3 regions of the Rhodococcus sp. NPDC003318 genome follow, and region 2 is predicted to be linked to each of the others. Evidence: riboswitches for the same ligand, from Rfam matches in the RefSeq annotation. Region 2 holds a riboswitch; each other region holds the start of a gene.
The links. Region 2 has a riboswitch for cobalamin ahead of ACFYVR_RS13660 (ABC transporter substrate-binding protein). Riboswitches for the same ligand answer to the same signal wherever they lie in the genome.
Positions count from the first base shown of each region.

Region 1: it holds a riboswitch for cobalamin, as region 2 does, so the genes downstream of both, ACFYVR_RS05595 (CbtB domain-containing protein) here and ACFYVR_RS13660 (ABC transporter substrate-binding protein) in region 2, are expected to answer to the same signal.
Region 3: it holds a riboswitch for cobalamin, as region 2 does, so the genes downstream of both, ACFYVR_RS12390 (ABC transporter substrate-binding protein) here and ACFYVR_RS13660 (ABC transporter substrate-binding protein) in region 2, are expected to answer to the same signal.

Region 1 covers NZ_JBIAOU010000002.1:76,585-82,201, forward strand. Annotated here, with positions in the region: gene ACFYVR_RS05585 (DsbA family protein) at 375-1,103, shown strand; gene ACFYVR_RS05590 (CbtA family protein) at 1,253-2,020, opposite strand; gene ACFYVR_RS05595 (CbtB domain-containing protein) at 2,011-2,205, opposite strand; cobalamin riboswitch at 2,235-2,359, opposite strand; gene ACFYVR_RS05600 (nuclear transport factor 2 family protein) at 2,386-2,748, opposite strand; gene ACFYVR_RS05605 (helix-turn-helix domain-containing protein) at 2,882-3,670, shown strand; gene mhuD (mycobilin-forming heme oxygenase MhuD) at 3,716-4,027, opposite strand; gene ACFYVR_RS05615 (alpha/beta fold hydrolase) at 4,119-4,871, shown strand; gene ACFYVR_RS05620 (C-terminal binding protein) at 4,945-5,617, opposite strand, start outside.
Region 2 covers NZ_JBIAOU010000007.1:36,423-42,039, reverse strand. Annotated here, with positions in the region: gene ACFYVR_RS13680 (NAD(P)H-quinone oxidoreductase) at 115-1,101, opposite strand; gene ACFYVR_RS13675 (alpha-hydroxy-acid oxidizing protein) at 1,187-2,344, shown strand; gene ACFYVR_RS13670 (MarR family winged helix-turn-helix transcriptional regulator) at 2,373-2,867, shown strand; tRNA gene ACFYVR_RS13665 (tRNA-Ser) at 2,919-3,003, shown strand; cobalamin riboswitch at 3,103-3,229, shown strand; gene ACFYVR_RS13660 (ABC transporter substrate-binding protein) at 3,288-4,283, shown strand; gene ACFYVR_RS13655 (class I SAM-dependent methyltransferase) at 4,280-4,681, shown strand; gene ACFYVR_RS13650 (hypothetical protein) at 4,678-5,617, opposite strand, start outside.
Region 3 covers NZ_JBIAOU010000006.1:46,135-51,751, reverse strand. Annotated here, with positions in the region: gene pcrA (DNA helicase PcrA) at 71-2,545, opposite strand; gene ACFYVR_RS12395 (chorismate mutase) at 2,837-3,139, shown strand; cobalamin riboswitch at 3,246-3,383, shown strand; gene ACFYVR_RS12390 (ABC transporter substrate-binding protein) at 3,427-4,482, shown strand; gene ACFYVR_RS12385 (FecCD family ABC transporter permease) at 4,554-5,558, shown strand; gene ACFYVR_RS12380 (ABC transporter ATP-binding protein) at 5,575-5,617, shown strand, end outside.

The DNA.
Region 1 (5,617 bases), on a different contig from region 2:
TCCTAACGCGAAGTAAGTCGCGCGCGTAGAACAATTCGGGCACTGTACAAATCGACCCCGGAGGCGTCATGCGTCCGGGGTCGAGAACTGTTTTCCGGAAGTGTCGAACGGGGACGCCGCGCTCGGTGAGTTTCCCGAACCGGTGTCGCCGAACCACGGCCGGCGGGCGCCGGTTCACCGAGCGGATCAACGACTCCGGTGCGATGACACCCTGCGCGCCGCCTGCCGTGGTACGAGCACGGAAAGGCCCGGCACGCGGGCACGACGTTCGAGTTCGACGACGTGATCGACCCGGCACAGCCGCGGGCGTGGATCCGGCACCCGGGTGGCGGCGCGCGGAACAAATCCGGCGGTGGTGGACGTTTCAACCAGTTGTGAGCATCGAATCTCCCGACCAGTCCGCCGTCGTGCTCGAGGTGTGGTCCGACATCGCCTGCCCGTGGTGTTACATCGGCAAGCACCGCTTCGAAACCGCCCTCGCCCGATTCCCGCACCGCGACCGGGTGCAGGTCGTGTGGCGGTCGTACCAGCTGTCCCCGGACACTCCGGTCGGGCTGCGTCGCGCCGAGGTCGACGCACTGGTGGAGATGAAGGGGATGCCTGCCGACCAGGTGAAGCAGATGTTCGCGCACGTCGCGAACACCGCCGCCGTGGACGGGCTCACGATGGACTTCGACACCGTCGTAGCGGCCAACACGTTCGACGCGCATCGGCTGATCCACGTCGCGGGTGACCGCGGCGAGGACGTGATGGCCGCGCTGTTCCGTGCCCACTTCGCGCAGGGCAGGGTCATCGACGACCGTGAGGAACTGGTCGCGATCGCCGTCGAGGTCGGGCTGGACGCGGACGCTGTCCGGACCGCTCTCGACTCCGGCGCCGAGGCCGAGCGGGTCCGCGACGACCTGGCGCAGGCCCGTGCCCTCGGGATCTCCGGGGTGCCGTTCTTCGTCGCCAACCGCGCGATCGGCGTCTCCGGTGCGCAGCCCGTCGAGGTCTTCACCCAGCTGCTGGAGAAGGCCTACGCCGACGCGAGCCCGATCGTCACCCTCGCCGGCTCCGCCGACGCGGACGGAGCGTGCGTCGACGGATCCTGCGCGGTCTGACAGGCACAGCCGCCACCCGCCTTCACCCACCCACCACCGGCCCACCCACCACCGGCTGAAGGCCACCTTCGTGCGGACAGTCCGAACGAAGGCCACCTTCAGCCGGGTGGGGCGGGACGGGGTGGGGCGGGACGGGACGGGGAAGTCGGTCAGTGCGCGGCGGCGAGTACGGGCCGGGAGCGCGTGGCCCGCTCGGTGAGAAACGCGAACCCGACCCCGAGAGCGAGCCACAGCGTCGCCTGGATCGCGAGCGACGAGATCCGGAACTCCCACAGCAGGGTGGCGGGGAAGTCGTCCCCGACCTCGTTGACGCCGGGCAGCAGGATGTAGCCGACCGCCACGATCACCAGGAACGCCGGCACCGGTGCCCCGACCCGGACGGACAGGTAGCCGGACGCCGCGGCGAGCCGCGCGATGTGGACCGCGGCCGCGACCGCGACCAGTCCCAGGACCACCGACGCCAGCCACAACCAGGTGCGCTCGGCGATGGTGTCCGGGTCCCCGACCGCGGGTGGATTCGCCGGGTACTTGAAGAACGGCACAGCCTCGATCGCGAGCCATCCGAGACCGGCCAGCGTCATCGCCAGCACCGGACCGGACAGCGCTGTCAGCCTCCGCGCGAAGTGTGCGACGGCCGCGAAGATCGCTCCGAGCGCCAGCCCCGCGAGGGTGGTCGCGAGGAACAGTCCGACCCGCTGTCCGTCCCGGCTGACCAGGGTGTCGTCGCCGTGAGTGTGTGCGGTGGTGGTCTCGTGTGAATGCTCCGCCGGAGCGGAGGCGGCTTCCTCGATCGCGATGGCGGCGTCGATGTGTGGTTCGCCGATCACGAAGGCGACGGCACCGGCGAGCAGGCCGGCGACGAGTCCGGCCAGCAGCCCACGAACGAGGAGTTTCGAGAATGCGTCGGTCAGTGGCACGGAAGCCCCAGCAGGTGCCGACCGTCATGCATGAGCTCGTGCATGTACATGCCGGTCCGCGAGACCGCGCCCTGGTCGAAACCGACCAGGTACAGGGTCAGCATCGCGAGCAGGACGACGCCCGCGATGATCAACGCGACACCGACCGATGCGGTCGACCTGTCGGGGGTGTGAACGACAGCCATTGGTTCCTCCTGGGATAACGCGTCCCGCAAAAGCCCTGTGCGACGACGACGGGGTCTGGCTGTCGAGTGGACACTCGAACACAGTGGCGCGACCGCTCCGGAATTGCACCGGATTCCCGTCGACATCGCGATTACCAGCGCACTGTCGCACCGAGGTGCCTGCGCTGTCAATCGGCACGGTCAGGACGGCACCTTGTCGAGGAACCCCAGGACGTGCACCAGCCGTCCGGACTCGTCGCGCTCGATGACGTCGAAGCCCGCGACGAGGTCCTCGGCGCCGGCCGGTCCGAGTTGCCAACCGAAGCGCGCCTGTTCGTGGTGGCCGTCCACGGGGCCGCGGAGCCGGAACCGCATACCGGGGAACCGGCCCTGCACGGCTCCGATCGTGGCGTCGATGTCCGCGTGACCCTGCGCCGCGACCGTCGGGTCGACGTACCGCCCGTCGGGGGTCCACAGGTCTTCGATCGCGACCCGCCGGGCATCGGGGTCGGTCTCGTTCCACACCGCGATGTACTTGGCTGCGAGGGCGTCGAATTCGGTCATGTCGTCTCTCCGATCGGTGGGGGCCGGCCCGGGCGGCCGGTCGACGTCCACCACTGTGGCGGCCGCCGCGCGCCCGAGTCGATTACCTCGGAGGTAATGGATCGGCTCCCGCGGACACGCCTAGGCTCGGGACATGACCACGCTCGTGGAGGATCGGCCCGTCGGAGTCCTGTTGCGGCAGTGGCGCGAACGCCGCCGGATGAGTCAGCTCCAGCTTGCCGGCCTCGCCGACGTCTCCGCCCGGCACGTCAGCTTCCTCGAGACCGGGCGGTCGCGGCCCACCAGGGCGATGCTGATCCGGCTGTCCGAACAGCTGGAGATCCCTCTGCGGGAACGCAATTCGCTTCTGCTCGCGGGTGGGTTCGCACCGGCCTATCCGGAGCACGGGCTCGGCGACGTTCCGATGGCGTCGGTGGCGCGGGCGATCGGGCAGATCCTGCACGCGTACCTGCCCTCACCGGCGGTGGTGGTCGACCGCCACTGGAATCTCGTCGACGGCAACGGTGCGGTCGCCGTGCTCGTCGACGGGTGTGCGCGGCATCTGCTGGAGCCGCCGGTGAACGTGCTGCGGTTGAGTCTGCACCCGGAGGGCATGGCGCCGCGGATCGTCAATCTCGGCCAGTGGCGGGCGCACTTGATGCATCGACTCGAACATCAGATCGCGGTGACCGGAGACACGGTGCTCGGTGGCCTCGCGGCGGAGTTGGCGGGCTATCCGTGCGGCGACGCCGCCGTCGACCCGGAACCGGGCGCGCTCGTGGTGCCGATCCGAATCCGCACGGTCGCAGGAGAACTGGAGTTCCTCAGTACTACGACGGTCTTCGGCACTCCGCTGGACGTCACCGTCGCCGAGTTGGCGATCGAGACGTTCCATCCGGTGGACGCGGCCACGGCGGCAGCCCTGCGCGAACACGTGGGATGACGAAGGCACCGGCCGTCGTGCGACGACCGGTGCGCGGGGGACGGGTCAGGCCTGCTTCGCGGGGACGTCGAGGACGACCTCGAACTCGAGCAGGGAGGCGCCGGTCGCGACCGGCTTCTTCGCCTCACCGGCGTGCGCCGCCCGGGCGTCGCCGTTGCGCCAGGCCGCGAAGGCGTCCTCGGACTCCCACTGCGTCACCACGAAGTAGCGGGTCTCGCCGCCCGTCGGACGCAGCAACTGGAAGCCGAGGAACCCCGGCGAGTTCTCGACGGTGCCCGCACGCTGGGCGAACCGCTTCTCGAGCTCCGGACCGGCGCCCTCGGGCACCTCGATTGCGTTGATCTTCACCACTGCCATGGCCGCGAGAGTACTCGCGGCGCGGCGTCTGCGGGACCGGGCCGACCCGATCGACGACCCGCAGCCCGGATGTCCGGTTAATCTCGGTTCCGTGCTGCATGACGAGGGTGGGGCGGGCGGACCGATTCTGTTGCTCCACGGGTTGATGGGCAGCGCGCGTACGTGGCGCAGGCATGTGCCGTGGCTGCGCGAGCACGGCCATGTCTACGCGTTCGACGCGGCCGGCCACGGCAGGCCCGCGCCGGACGAACTGACCACCGAGGCGTTCGTCGCCGACCTGACCGAGGCTCTGGCCCCGATCGAGCGCCCGATGACGGTGATCGGGCACTCGATGGGCGGACTGCACGCCTGGTGTTTCGCGGCCGCCCACCCCGACCGGGTGCGGGCCCTGGTGGTCGAGGACATGGCCCCCGACTTCCGTGGCCGCACCGCGTCGGACTGGGCCGCGATGATCGGGTCGTGGCCGACGCCGTTCCGGGACGAGCCGACCATGGTCGACTTCTTCGGACCCGTTGCGGCGCAGTACTTCATGGACTCGTTCGAGCTCAGGGCGGACGGCTACCACCTGCACGGCGAGGTGCCGGTGTGGCGCGACATCTCCGAGGAGTGGGGAACCCGCGACTTCTGGGCGCAGTGGCGGGACGTGCACGCACCGGCACTGCTGATCGAAGGCGAGTTCACCATCACCCCGGCCGGGCAGATGCGGCAGATGGCGGGTACCCCCCGGCAGGGCCCGACGCGCTACGAACGGATCGAGGGCGCCGGCCATCTGGTGCACGACGACCGCCCGGCCGAGTACCGCGCCGCGGTCGAGTCGTTCCTCGCCGAGTTCGCGGACCGGTGAGTGCACGGCCGTCGGTCGGCTCCGGTGACCGACACGGGCTCGGCGACGCCGGACCCGGTGACGACGTGACCGCTCAGGTCATGGCGCGGGCCGTGACCTCCCGGTTGACGAGGTAGGTGGGACGACCCTCGGTGAGCGTGGTCAACGCGTTGTGCGCGGTCTTGCGGCGGATCTCCAGCTCCGATTCCTCCGAGTACCAGGCCGCGTGCGGGGACAGCAGGGTGTTGTCCAGTGCGGTGAACGCGCTGTCACCGGAGATGGGTTCGGACGTGAACACGTCGAGTCCGGCACCTCGGATTCGGCCGGCGCGCAGGGCCTCGGCGAGCGCGTCGTCGTCGACGACGCCGCCGCGCGCAGTGTTGATCAGAATCGCGGTGCGTTTCATCAGGGCCAGCTGGTCACGACCGATCGAGCCTCGCGTCGAGGCCGTGAGGGGGACGTGAACCGACACCACGTCCGATATCGTCAACAACTCGTCCAGCCCGACCGGTCGGGCTCCTCGGGAGGACGCCTCGTCCGCGCTGACGTACGGGTCGAACGCGACGGTCTCCATCCCGAAGACGGCCATCTTCCGGGCCAGTCGTTGCGGGATGTTGCCGAATCCGACCAGACCCAGCGTGCCGCCCCGCAAGCGGTGCAGGGGCTTGGCGGCCGCGTAGTCCCAGACCCCGTTGCGCAGCGCGCGATCGTAGGAGCCGAGACCCCGGGACAACGCCAGGATCATCGCGGCGGCGTGGTCCGACACG
Region 2 (5,617 bases):
GATCAACCGCACGAAGGGCACCTTCAGCCGGAACAGCGGGTCGTCCGGCGGATCCGGCCGAAGGCCACCTTCATGTCGTTGATCCGCACCGGGGTGCCCTTCAGCCGGGTGGGGTCAGGCGACGGTGAGCACCACCTTGCCGACGGTCTCGGCGGAGTCCAGCAGCTCGTGCGCCCGGCCGGCCTCGGTGATCGGCAGCTCGGCGTGCACCACCGGGCGGATCGTGCCGTCCGCGACGAGCGGCCACAGGCGGGCGGTCACCTCGGAGACGATCTCCGCCTTGCTGGAGGTCCCCGTTTCGGGCCGGCCCCGCAATCCGGTCGCAAACACGTGGCCGCGCTTCGCCAGGAGTTTGCCGATGTTCAGTTCGGCGATCGCGCCGCCCTGCATGCCGATCACGCACAGCTGCCCGTCCTTGGCGAGTGCGTCGACGTTGCGGTCCAGGTACTTCGCGCCCATGTTGTCGAGGATCAGGTCGGCGCCGCCCTGCGGGGTGTCGCGGACGGCGGCGACGAAGTCGTCCTCGCGGTAGTTGACCGTGATCGAGGCGCCGAGGTCGCGGCAGGCGGCGAGTTTGAGTTCGGAGCCGGCGGTGACGGCGACGGTGGCGCCGAGCGCCGACGCGACCTGGATGGCGTGGGTGCCGATACCGCCCCCGCCGCCGTGGATCAGCACCAGCTGCCCGGCGCGCATCCCGCCGATCATCACCAGGTTCGACCACACCGTGCACGCGACCTCGGGGAGTGACGCCGCGGCCGCCAGGTCCAGTCCGTCGGGCACCGGCAGCAGCTGCGTCGCCGGGACCGCCACCTTCTCCGCGTACCCGCCGCCGGCGAGCAGCGCGCACACCCGGTCGCCGATCTGCCAGTCCCGCACCCCGTCGCCGAGCGCACTGACGGTGCCGGAGCACTCCAGTCCGAGGATCTCGCTGGCGCCGCGCGGCGGCGGGTAGAGGCCACGGCGCTGCAGCACGTCGGCGCGGTTGACGGCCGTCGCGGCGACGTCGATCAGCACCTCGCCGGGGCCGGGGCTGGGATCGGGAACCTCCGACCAGGTGAGGACTTCGGGTCCGCCGGGCGCGGTGACGGTGATCGCATGCATGACACCGACGCTAGCGCCTGCCCGCGTACCACCGCTGCGCAGTCGGTGGAGGCGATACCGTCTCGCTGTGACCTACTTCGGCAACATGCAGAACGAGATCTACTTCTCCGGCCTCGGCGGCGTGGTCCCGGAGCTGCCGATGACGGCGGCCGGTCTCGAGGACCTCGCGCGTGAGCGGCTCTCGCCGGAGGCGTTCGGCTACATCGCGGGCAGCGCGTCCACCGAACGGACGGCGGCGGCGAACCTGGCGGCCTTCGACCGGCACGCGATCGTGCCGCGGATGCTGCGCGGCACCGCCGCCGCCGACGCCCGCGACCTCGCTGTCGACGTGCTGGGGACGCGGCTGGCGGCGCCGGTGCTCACCGCCCCGGTCGGGGTGCTCGAAATGGTGCACCCGGACGCGGAGGCGGCGGTCGGCGCGGTCGCGTCCGAACTCGGTGTCGGGTCGGTGCTCTCGACGGCGGCGTCCACGCCGATCGAGACGGTCGCGGCGGCGTCGGGTGAGAACTGGTGGTACCAGCTGTACTGGCCGTCGGACGAGGAGGTCGCGGAATCGTTCGTGCGGCGCGCCGCCGCAGCCGGCGCGAAGGCGATCGTCGTCACCGCCGACACTCCCGGAATGGGTTGGCGACCACGTGATCTCGTGCTCGGTCACCTGCCGTTCCTGAAGGCGAAGGGAATCGCGAACTACCTGTCCGACCCGGTGTTCCGGTCCCGCCTCGCGACGCCCCCGGAGGAGAGCACCGAGGCGATGCAGATGGCGGTGCTGACGTGGGTGTCGATGTTCGGCAATCACGCCCTCCGCACGAGGGACGTTGCACGACTGCGGGACTGGACCGACCTGCCGATCGTGGTGAAGGGCATCGTGCATCCCGACGACGCCCGCGAGGTGATCGACGCAGGCGCGTCCGGTGTCGTGGTGAGCAACCACGGTGGCCGTCAGGTCGACGGGGCGATCGCCGCGCTCGACGCCCTCCCCGAGGTCGCCGCCGCGATCGGGGACCGGGCGGCCGTGCTGCTCGACTCCGGGATCCGCAGCGGCGCGGACGTGATGAAGGCGCTGGCGCTCGGCGCGGACGCCGTCCTGTACGGCCGTCCGTGGGTGTACGGCCTCGGACTCGCGGGTGCAGACGGAGTGCGGCACGCGCTGCGGATGCTGCTCGCGGACTTCGACGTCAACATGGGCCTCGCCGGTTTCGCGACCGTCGCCGAGTTGGATCCGTCGATCCTTCGCGCCACCTGAGCGGTCCCCCGCTCACTAGAATGGCGGGGTGGCAACAGAGATTGCAGATGAGACGGCGGCGTCTCCGCACTGGCTCGACGCGGCGGAGATGCGTGCCTGGCGGGGGTTCATCGAGGGCAGTCAGCGCCTGATGGAGGTGCTCAACCGGGAGCTGCAGAGCCGACACCAGATCTCCCTGGCGGACTACCGGATCCTCGTGATCCTGTCGGAGTCGCCCGACGGGTCGGTCCGGATGAGCGAGCTCGCGGACGGGATCCTCTCGTCCCGCAGCCGCCTCACCCACCAGGTGCGGCGGATGGAGACGGACGACCTCGTCACCCGCAGCACCTGTGTCGAGGACGGCCGCGGCGTGCTCGCCCTGATCACACCGCACGGCCGCAGCAAACTCGCCGAAGCCGCTCCCACCCACCTCAACGGGGTGCGGAACTACCTGATCGACCTGCTCGACGCGAAGGAACTCGACGCCGTCGGCACCGTGTTCGAGAAGGTCGACGCCGCCCTGGACGCCCGCCCGGAGGTGTGACGCGCCGGGCGGGTTCGTCCCCGGTTGCGCCCGGCGGCTAGGATTCGCCACGGAAGCGTGGCAGAGCGGCCGAATGCACTCGCCTTGAAAGCGAGCGTCGTGAGAGCGACCGGGGGTTCAAATCCCTCCGCTTCCGCAGCTGGCCCCTCACCTGTTGATGCAGGTGAGGGGCCTTTCTCGTGCCACGAACCGGTCCGCGCGGCACGTCGGCGGGGCCCGGCTGAGTCCGTGCCTGCTAGATTCCGCGATGCCAGGCAATCCCGACAATCGGGATCAGGTGGAATCCGGTGGGAATCCGGAACTGACGCGCAACGGTGTGGGGTGACGCCCCGAGTCCGGTCGCCTGCTGGGTCGGTGAACTGTCGCCGGCATTTCTCGTGTGGACGCTCGCGTGCGGCGTCCGCAGGAAGTTGACGTGTCATGAAGCAACATGTCCGAATGGCGGCCGCCGGGATCGCGGCCGCGACACTGGTCGGGATGGCGGGATGCGGCGCCGAGGAGGCGGCCGACCACGATGCCCCGACGGCCCTCACGAACTGCGACACCACGGTGTCGCTCGACGCTCCCGTCGAGCGGGCGATCGCCGTCAATCAGCCGGCGGCCGAGCTGCTGCTGAGCCTCGGCGTCGAGGATCGCCTCGCCGGTCTCGCGTTCGTCGACGATCCGGTCCTTCCCGAACTCGAACAGCGGGCGTCCGAGGTGTTCCGGTTCGACGACGAGTTCCCCTCGTTCGAGGCCGTCCTCGATCGCGACCCGGATCTCGTCTACACCACGTTCGACTACACCTTCTCCGCCGAGGGAATCGCCGACCGGCAGCGGTTCACAGATCTCGGCGTCGCGACGTACCAGTCCCCGAGCGAATGCGGCGGCCAGGACGCCGTGCAGGATTCGGAACTGACGCTCGACGACCTGTACGCCGAAATCGGCGACGTCTCCACGCTGTTCGGCGTTTCCGAGCGCGGTGACGCACTCGTGGCGGACCTGCGATCCCGTGCGGAGGCGGCGGCCGACGGCATCGATCCGTCCGGGGTCACGCTCGCCTGGTGGTACGCGGGCACCGCGACGCCGTACATCGCGGGCTGCTGCGGGGCGCCCGGGATCATGACTCGCGAGGTCGGGGCGGTGAACGCCTTCGCCGACAGTCGGCAGCTGTGGCCCGAAATCGGCTGGGAGAGTGTTCTGGACCGTGATCCGGCGGTGCTGGTGCTCGCGGATCTCGGACGTGGCGGGGATGGCGACAGCGCCGAGGCGAAGATCCGGTTCCTCGAATCCGATCCGGTGGCGAGTCGACTCACCGCGGTGCAGAACAAGCGGTACATCGTCATCAGCGGTACCACGATGGATCCGTCGATCCGCAACGTCGCGGGCATCGAGGAACTCGCCGCGGGGCTGCGCGACCTCGGGGTTGCGCAGTGAAGTCGGCGGAGCTCGTCGAGCGCTGGGATCGTCAGCAGGCCGCCTACATCGCTGACCGGGAAGTGCTTTTCGGCGTGATGCTCGACGCGCTGGAGCTCGCCGTCGGAACCGATTTCACCGCGGTCGATCTCGCCTGCGGACCAGGATCGCTCAGCGGCCGGATCCTCGACCGGTTCCCGGATGCGCGGGTGGTGGCTCTCGACCACGATCCGATGCTCCTCGAACTGGCCCGCGAACACCTGGCGGGGCACGGCGACCGGGTCCGGTTCGCCGGGCGGGACGCGACCCCGCCGACCACGGTGCAGTTCCAGCTCGCCGCGCTCCGGCAGGCCGGGTTCGCGGAGTCGGGCACGTTGTGGCAGCTGTTCGACGACTACGTCGTCTACGGAGCCGCCTAGGTTGCCGCCGGTGTGCTCACCGCCGCGGAGTCGGCATCCGACTTCGGCCGCGGCACGGTGAATGTGGCGACGACGCAGGTGATCGCGATGGCGAAGCAGCCGGCCGTGTACCAGAGGCTGCCGATCGGGTCGCCGTTGTCGGTGACGCCGTCGACGGCGCCGAACCAGTCGGGCAGCGCCGTCGCCCACAGGACGGCCATGACGGCCAGATACACGACGGCGTACCAGCGGACGAAGTCGTTGCCGTACGCCGGGATGTCGGTGTCGTCGCGGCGCAGCCGCGACCACTGCCGGGCGAGGACCACGACCGCGACCACGGTCAGGACGACCAGTTCGGCGGCGTAGAGGAATCCGCGGACGGTGTCGCTGCCCGCCCCGAACACCGTCGCGGGGAGGGGCAGGATGAAGGTGCCCAGCGACGCCAGCAGTCCGATCACCACTGTGCGCCAGACCAATTGGAGGCCCGTGAAGTGCTCGCCGCGGTCGACGTGACGGCCGACGAACAGTTGGACGCAGAAGGCGAGGGACATCGGCCACAGCGCGGCGAACACGACCACACTCGGCAGCGGAACCGAATCGAACATCGGCTGGTTGACGGGGTTGTCGAGGGACCACTCCCACCACCGCAGTTGCGGGCCTGTGTGGTCGAAGATCTCGTAGAAGGCGTGGTGGACGAATCCGACGCAGACGGCGCCGACGAGGACGCCGTACCGCCGGAACACGCCGAGCATCCTGACGATCTCGAAGGCGATCGTGGTCATCAGCGGGTAGATCGCGACGATGTACAGCGGGAGCCGGCCCCACAGGAAGTCGACGGTGAACACGTTGTGCGCGAACATCGTGTCGACGTGATCCTCGATGCCGAAGGCGGCCGGGAAGTACAGCGGCGGTTCGATGACGAACAGGTAGGCGGTCGCGCCGAACCAGAGCACCAGA
Region 3 (5,617 bases), on a different contig from region 2:
GCGAACGAAGGCCACCTTCAGCCGCGGTGGGTGCGGGGTGGGGCGGTGGGTGCGGGGTGGGGTGTGTTGGTCAGAGCTTGACCATGGGGACGCCGCCGATCAGCATCAGCCGCACCTTGCCCGACGAGCCGAAGTCGACGGTGACCGTGGCGGTGGTGCCGGCACCCTTCGTCTCGAGGACGGTGCCGAGCCCGTACTTGTCGTGGCTGACGCGGTCGCCGACCGCGAGCACCAGGTGGTTGTTGCGGGGCCGTGCGGAACCGAAGCTCGGTGTCGCCTCGGCCCTCTCGCGACCTCCGAAGCCGCCGTACCCGCCGCTGTTGCCGTAACCGCCGTTGCCGTAGCCACCGCCGTAGCCCTGACCACCGCGGAACCGGCCACCACCGATGGCCCCACCCATGCCCGGGCCGGGATCCTCCCGACGCCAGTCGATCAGTTCCTGCGGAATCTCTTGCAGGAAACGCGATTCCGGGTTGGTGATCGGCTGACCCCACGCCGAGCGCAGCACCGCGCGGGTCACGTACAAGCGATGCCGGGCCCGGGTGATGCCGACGTACGCGAGGCGACGTTCCTCGGACAGCTCCGCCGGATCGCCGAGCGCCCGCATGTGCGGGAACTGGCCGTCCTCCCACCCGGTGACGAACACGACGGGGAACTCGAGACCCTTCGCGGTGTGCAGCGTCATCAGCGTCACCACGCCGTCGCCGTTGTCGGGCAACTGATCCGAATCCGCGACCAGCGACACCCGTTCCAGGAACGCGGCCAGCGACCCGGGGTCGGGCTCACCGTCGCCGAGTGCCGGGTCGTCTTCGCCGGCCGCGGCGAGGGCACCTTCGAGCGACTCGTCGATCTCGGTGTCCAGACCGGCCGCGTTGCGGGCGTCGGAACTGAACTCGCGTGCGACGCTGACGAGTTCGTTGAGGTTGTCGAGCCGGGCGCCGTCCTGGGGGTCGCTGCTCGCCTCGAGTTCGGCGCGGTAGCGGGTCTTGTCGAGGACGGACTCGACCACCTCGCCGATGTCGATCAGTCCGGTGTCGTCGGGCTGCATCCCGTCACGGATCTCGTCCATCATGTCGAGGAAGCCGGCGATCGCCTTCTGCGAACGGGTGTTGAGCAGCGGCACCGTGCCGTCGGCGGCGTCGCGCAGGGCGGCCGCGAATCCGATGCCCCGCTGCTCGGAGTGCACCGCGACGCACGCCTCGGCACGGTCGCCGATGCCGCGACGCGGGGTGTTGAGGATGCGCCGCAGGCTCACCGTGTCGTCGGGGTTCTCCAGCACCCGCAGGTACGCGACGACGTCGCGGACCTCCTTGCGCTCGTAGAACCGGACGCCTCCGACCACCTTGTACGGCAACCCGAGCCGGATGAAGATCTCCTCCAGCGCGCGGGACGAGTTGTTGGTGCGGTAGAACACCGCGACGTCGCCGTAGCGCGCGTCGCCGGCGTCGACGAGCCGGTCGATCTCCGACGCGACGAACGACGCCTCGTCGTGCTCGTTGTCGGCGACGTACCCGGTGATGAGGTCGCCCTCGCCGGATTCGGTCCACAGCTTCTTGTCGCGTCGGCCGGTGTTGCGGGCGATCACCGCGTTGGCCGCCGACAGGATGTTCTGGGTGGAGCGGTAGTTCTGTTCGAGCAGGATCGTCCGGGCCTGCGGGTAGTCCCGCTCGAACTCCTCGATGTTGCGGATCGTCGCGCCACGGAAGGCGTAGATGGACTGGTCCGCGTCACCGACGACGCACAGCTCCGACGGCGGGACGGGGCCGGCACCCTCCTCGCCGACGAGGGTGCGCACGAGGACGTATTGGGCGTGGTTGGTGTCCTGGTACTCGTCGACGAGGACGTGCCGGAACCGGCGCCGGTAGTACTCGGCGACCTGCGGGTGGTTCTGGAGCAGCGCGACCGTCTCGCCGATCAGGTCGTCGAAGTCGAGCGCGTTGGCCGCCCGCAGCCGGGCCTGGTAGTGGCCGTACACCCGCGCGACGAGGCGGACGACCTCGTTGGTCTCGAGTTCCGCGTTGGCCGCGGCCTCCTCGGGACCGATCAGCTCGTTCTTCAGGTTCGAGATGTGGGTGGCCAGCAGCCGCGCCGAGTACTTCTTCTGGTCGATCTCGAGATCCTTGGAGATCATCGTCAGCAGCCGGCGCGAGTCGTCGGCGTCGTAGATCGTGAAGTTCGAATTCAGCCCCGGCAGCAGCGCGGCCTGCATGCGCAGGATCCGCACACAGCTCGAGTGGAAGGTTGCGACCCACATGCTGTTGGCGCGGGGTCCGACGAGTTGGGCGACGCGCTCGCGCATCTCGGCGGCCGCCTTGTTCGTGAACGTGATCGCCAGGACCTGCCCGGGAGTGACGTCCCGCTCCGCGAGCAGGTACGCGATGCGGCGGGTCAGCACCGCAGTCTTGCCCGACCCTGCGCCCGCGACGATCAGCAACGGCGATCCCTGGTGCACGACCGCCTCGCGCTGCTGCGGATTCAGTCCGGCCAGGAGGGCGTCGGTCGAGGTGCGGGTACCGGCGTGAGCTGCCGCGGAGAATGTGTTCATCGCCTGTCCACGCTACCGCTGTGCACCGACATCGGGCTGCCCGCCCACGACCCGTGTGCACCCACGACCCGCCGCGCCCGGTCGGGCATGGCAAAATGGGGTCATGCTCAGTGCCGACGCTCGCCACCCCTGGCGATTTTTCTACGGGTACCGGACTCCGGTGCCCGTGGCCTGAACAACCCACGAGCCCCGCGGTCCGCAGCGATCCGGGGCTCTTTTCGTGAGAGGGCCTGGATCGGGTAACGACCCGCGGGACCGAGAACGATCCAGTTTCTGACACGAGGAGAAGACATGGGCGCCCCCATCTCGCCGAACAACAACGCCGAGAACGACACCGACCTGCCGACCAGCGAGGCCGAGATCGACGAGCTCCGCAAGGAGATCGACCGCCTCGACGCGGAGATCCTCGCCGCGATCAAGCGCCGCAGCGAGGTGTCCCAGGTGATCGGCCGCACCCGCATGGCGTCGGGCGGTCCGCGCCTCGTGCACAGCCGTGAGATGAAGGTGCTCGAGCGGTTCAGTGAGCTCGGCCAGGAGGGTCACACCCTGGCGATGCTGCTGCTGCGCCTGGGGCGCGGTCCGCTGGGCCGGTAACTCCGCTCGGGCCTGCGACTCCTCTTCGGCGCCGGTGACGACGAGGCCCCGGCAACCTCGGAGGAACGCAGCGCGATACCCGGACATACCGGGCGATGCTCGCGAGGTATACGGTGACGGTGGCCGCCCGTGCGGCCCCGATCGGCGAGGGAACCCGGTGCGAATCCGGGACTGACGCGCAGCGGTGACGGCCCTGTTCACGTGGGCCGAAGTCCGGATGCTCGCGGATCGGGTCAGGTGAGACTCTCGGCCCCGCGACTGGGCCCTGAACGAGGAGTTCCCGCTTCGTGCGTATTCGTTTCCTCCGCTGTGCCGCCGTGCTCGCCGCAGCTGCCACGCTGCTGCTGACCGGCTGCTCGGGTTCCGCAGCCACCGACGACGAGCCGTCGACGGCCGCGACCGGGTATCCCGTCACGCTCTCGAACTGCGGCCGCACCGTCACCGTCGATGCGCCGCCGCACCGTGTCGTCTCCCTCAACCAGGCGTCGACGGAGATCCTGCTCTCCCTCGGACTCGCGGACCGCATGGTCGGCACCGCGACGTGGACGGATCCGGTCCGTGAGAACCTGGCTGCCGCGAATGCGACGGTGCCGCGGCTCGCCGACAACAAGCCGTCGCTCGAGGTGGTGCTCGACGCCGAGCCGGATTTCGTCACCGCGTCGTTCGGGTCGTCGATCGGCGACGGCGGCAGTGCGGGCCGCGACCAGTTCGAGTCGCTCGGTGTGCCGACCTACCTGTCCCCCACCGACAACGGGTGCGGCGGCGACGTGTCCTCGGCGTCGAACGCGGACGGCGCCCGCACCGAGCCGTTGACCCTCGACAGCGTCTACCGGGAGATCCGCGAACTGGCCGCGATCTTCGACGTCCGCGAGCGCGGTGAGGGGTTCGTCGCCGAGTTGCAGCAGCGGTACGCGACGGCAGCGGACACCGTGGACGCTGCCGGTGTCTCGCTCGCGTTCTGGTTCGCCGACACGAAGACCCCGTACATGGCGGGCTGCTGCGGGTCGTCCGGGATCATCGCGCGCGCGGTCGGCGCCACCAACGTCTTCGCCGACACCACCGACGAGTGGCCGCAGGTCTCCTGGGAGACGGTCGCGGACCGCGATCCGACCGCGCTGGTCCTCGCCGACCTGAGCCGGCGCAGCATCGACGGCGACGCTCTCGACAGCAAGATCGCCTTCCTCGAGTCGAACCCGGTGACGTCACAGCTGCCCGCGGTCCAGCAGAAGCGGTACATCGTCGTGAGCGGGGCGGACATGAACCCCACCATCCGCACCGTCGACGGCGTCGAGAAGGTGGCGGGGGCGCTGCAGCAGTGGAACCTCGTCACCCCGCAGCCGTGACGCCGACGGTCGCCGCGGAACGGGCGACGGCCCCGACCCCGACCCCGACCCCGCGACGCGAGTCGAAGGCCCTGCTTCCGGCGGTGCTGCTCGGTGGACTTGCCGTCCTGGTGGCCTCGATCGCCGTGACCGTCACGATCGGGCCGGCGAACCTGTCGGTCCGCGACGTGTACGCGGTGATCCTCGAGCACTGGGGCATCGGGTCGTCGGGGCTGACCCGGCTGCAGGACGGCATCGTCTGGGAGTTGCGGCTGCCCAGGACCCTGCTCGCGGCGGTGTGCGGCGCCGGGCTGGCGCTGTGCGGGGCGATCATGCAGTCGCTGCTGCGCAATCCGTTGGCCGATCCGTTCGTCCTCGGCATCTCGTCCGGCGCGTCGACCGGGGCGGTGCTGGTGGCGGTGCTCGGCATCGGCGGCGGCGCGATCTCGCTCTCGACGGGCGCGTTCGTGGGTGCGGTCGTGGCCTTCGGCGCGGTCCTCGCCCTGGCGGCGGGGGCCGGCGGCGGCACCGCGAAGGTGCTCCTCGCCGGTGTCGCGGGCACCCAACTGTTCTCGGCGTTGACCTCGTTCGTCGTGATGTCCTCCGCGGACGCCGAGCAGACCCGCGGCGTGCTGTTCTGGCTGCTCGGGTCGCTCAGCGGCGCGGACTGGACCGACGTGGCGCTGTGCGGCGCCGTCACCGTCGTCGGGGTCACGGTGTGCCTGGCGGTGGCGTCGTCGCTGGACGCGATGACGTTCGGCAACTCGTCGGCGGCCTCCCTCGGTGTCCCGGTCGGCACGATCCGCACGCTGCTGCTCACCGTCACGGCGCTGATCACCGCGGCACTGGTCAGTGCCGCGGGTGCGATCGGGTTCGTCGGGCTGGTGCTGCCGCACGCGGCCCGGTTCCTCGTCGGTCCGCGGCACAGCCGGCTGCTGCCCGCGACCGCCCTGATCGGCGCGATCTTCATGGTGTGGGTGGATGCGGTCGCCCGCACCGTGTTCGCGCCGCAGGAGATCCCGGTCGGTGTCGTGACCGCCCTGATCGGTGTGCCGGCCTTCGCGCTCGTCCTCTTCCGGATGGGGAGGACCTCGTGACGCGGTGGGGGCACTGATGCCCCTGCACGCGAAGAACATCACGTGGAGCCGCGGCGGCA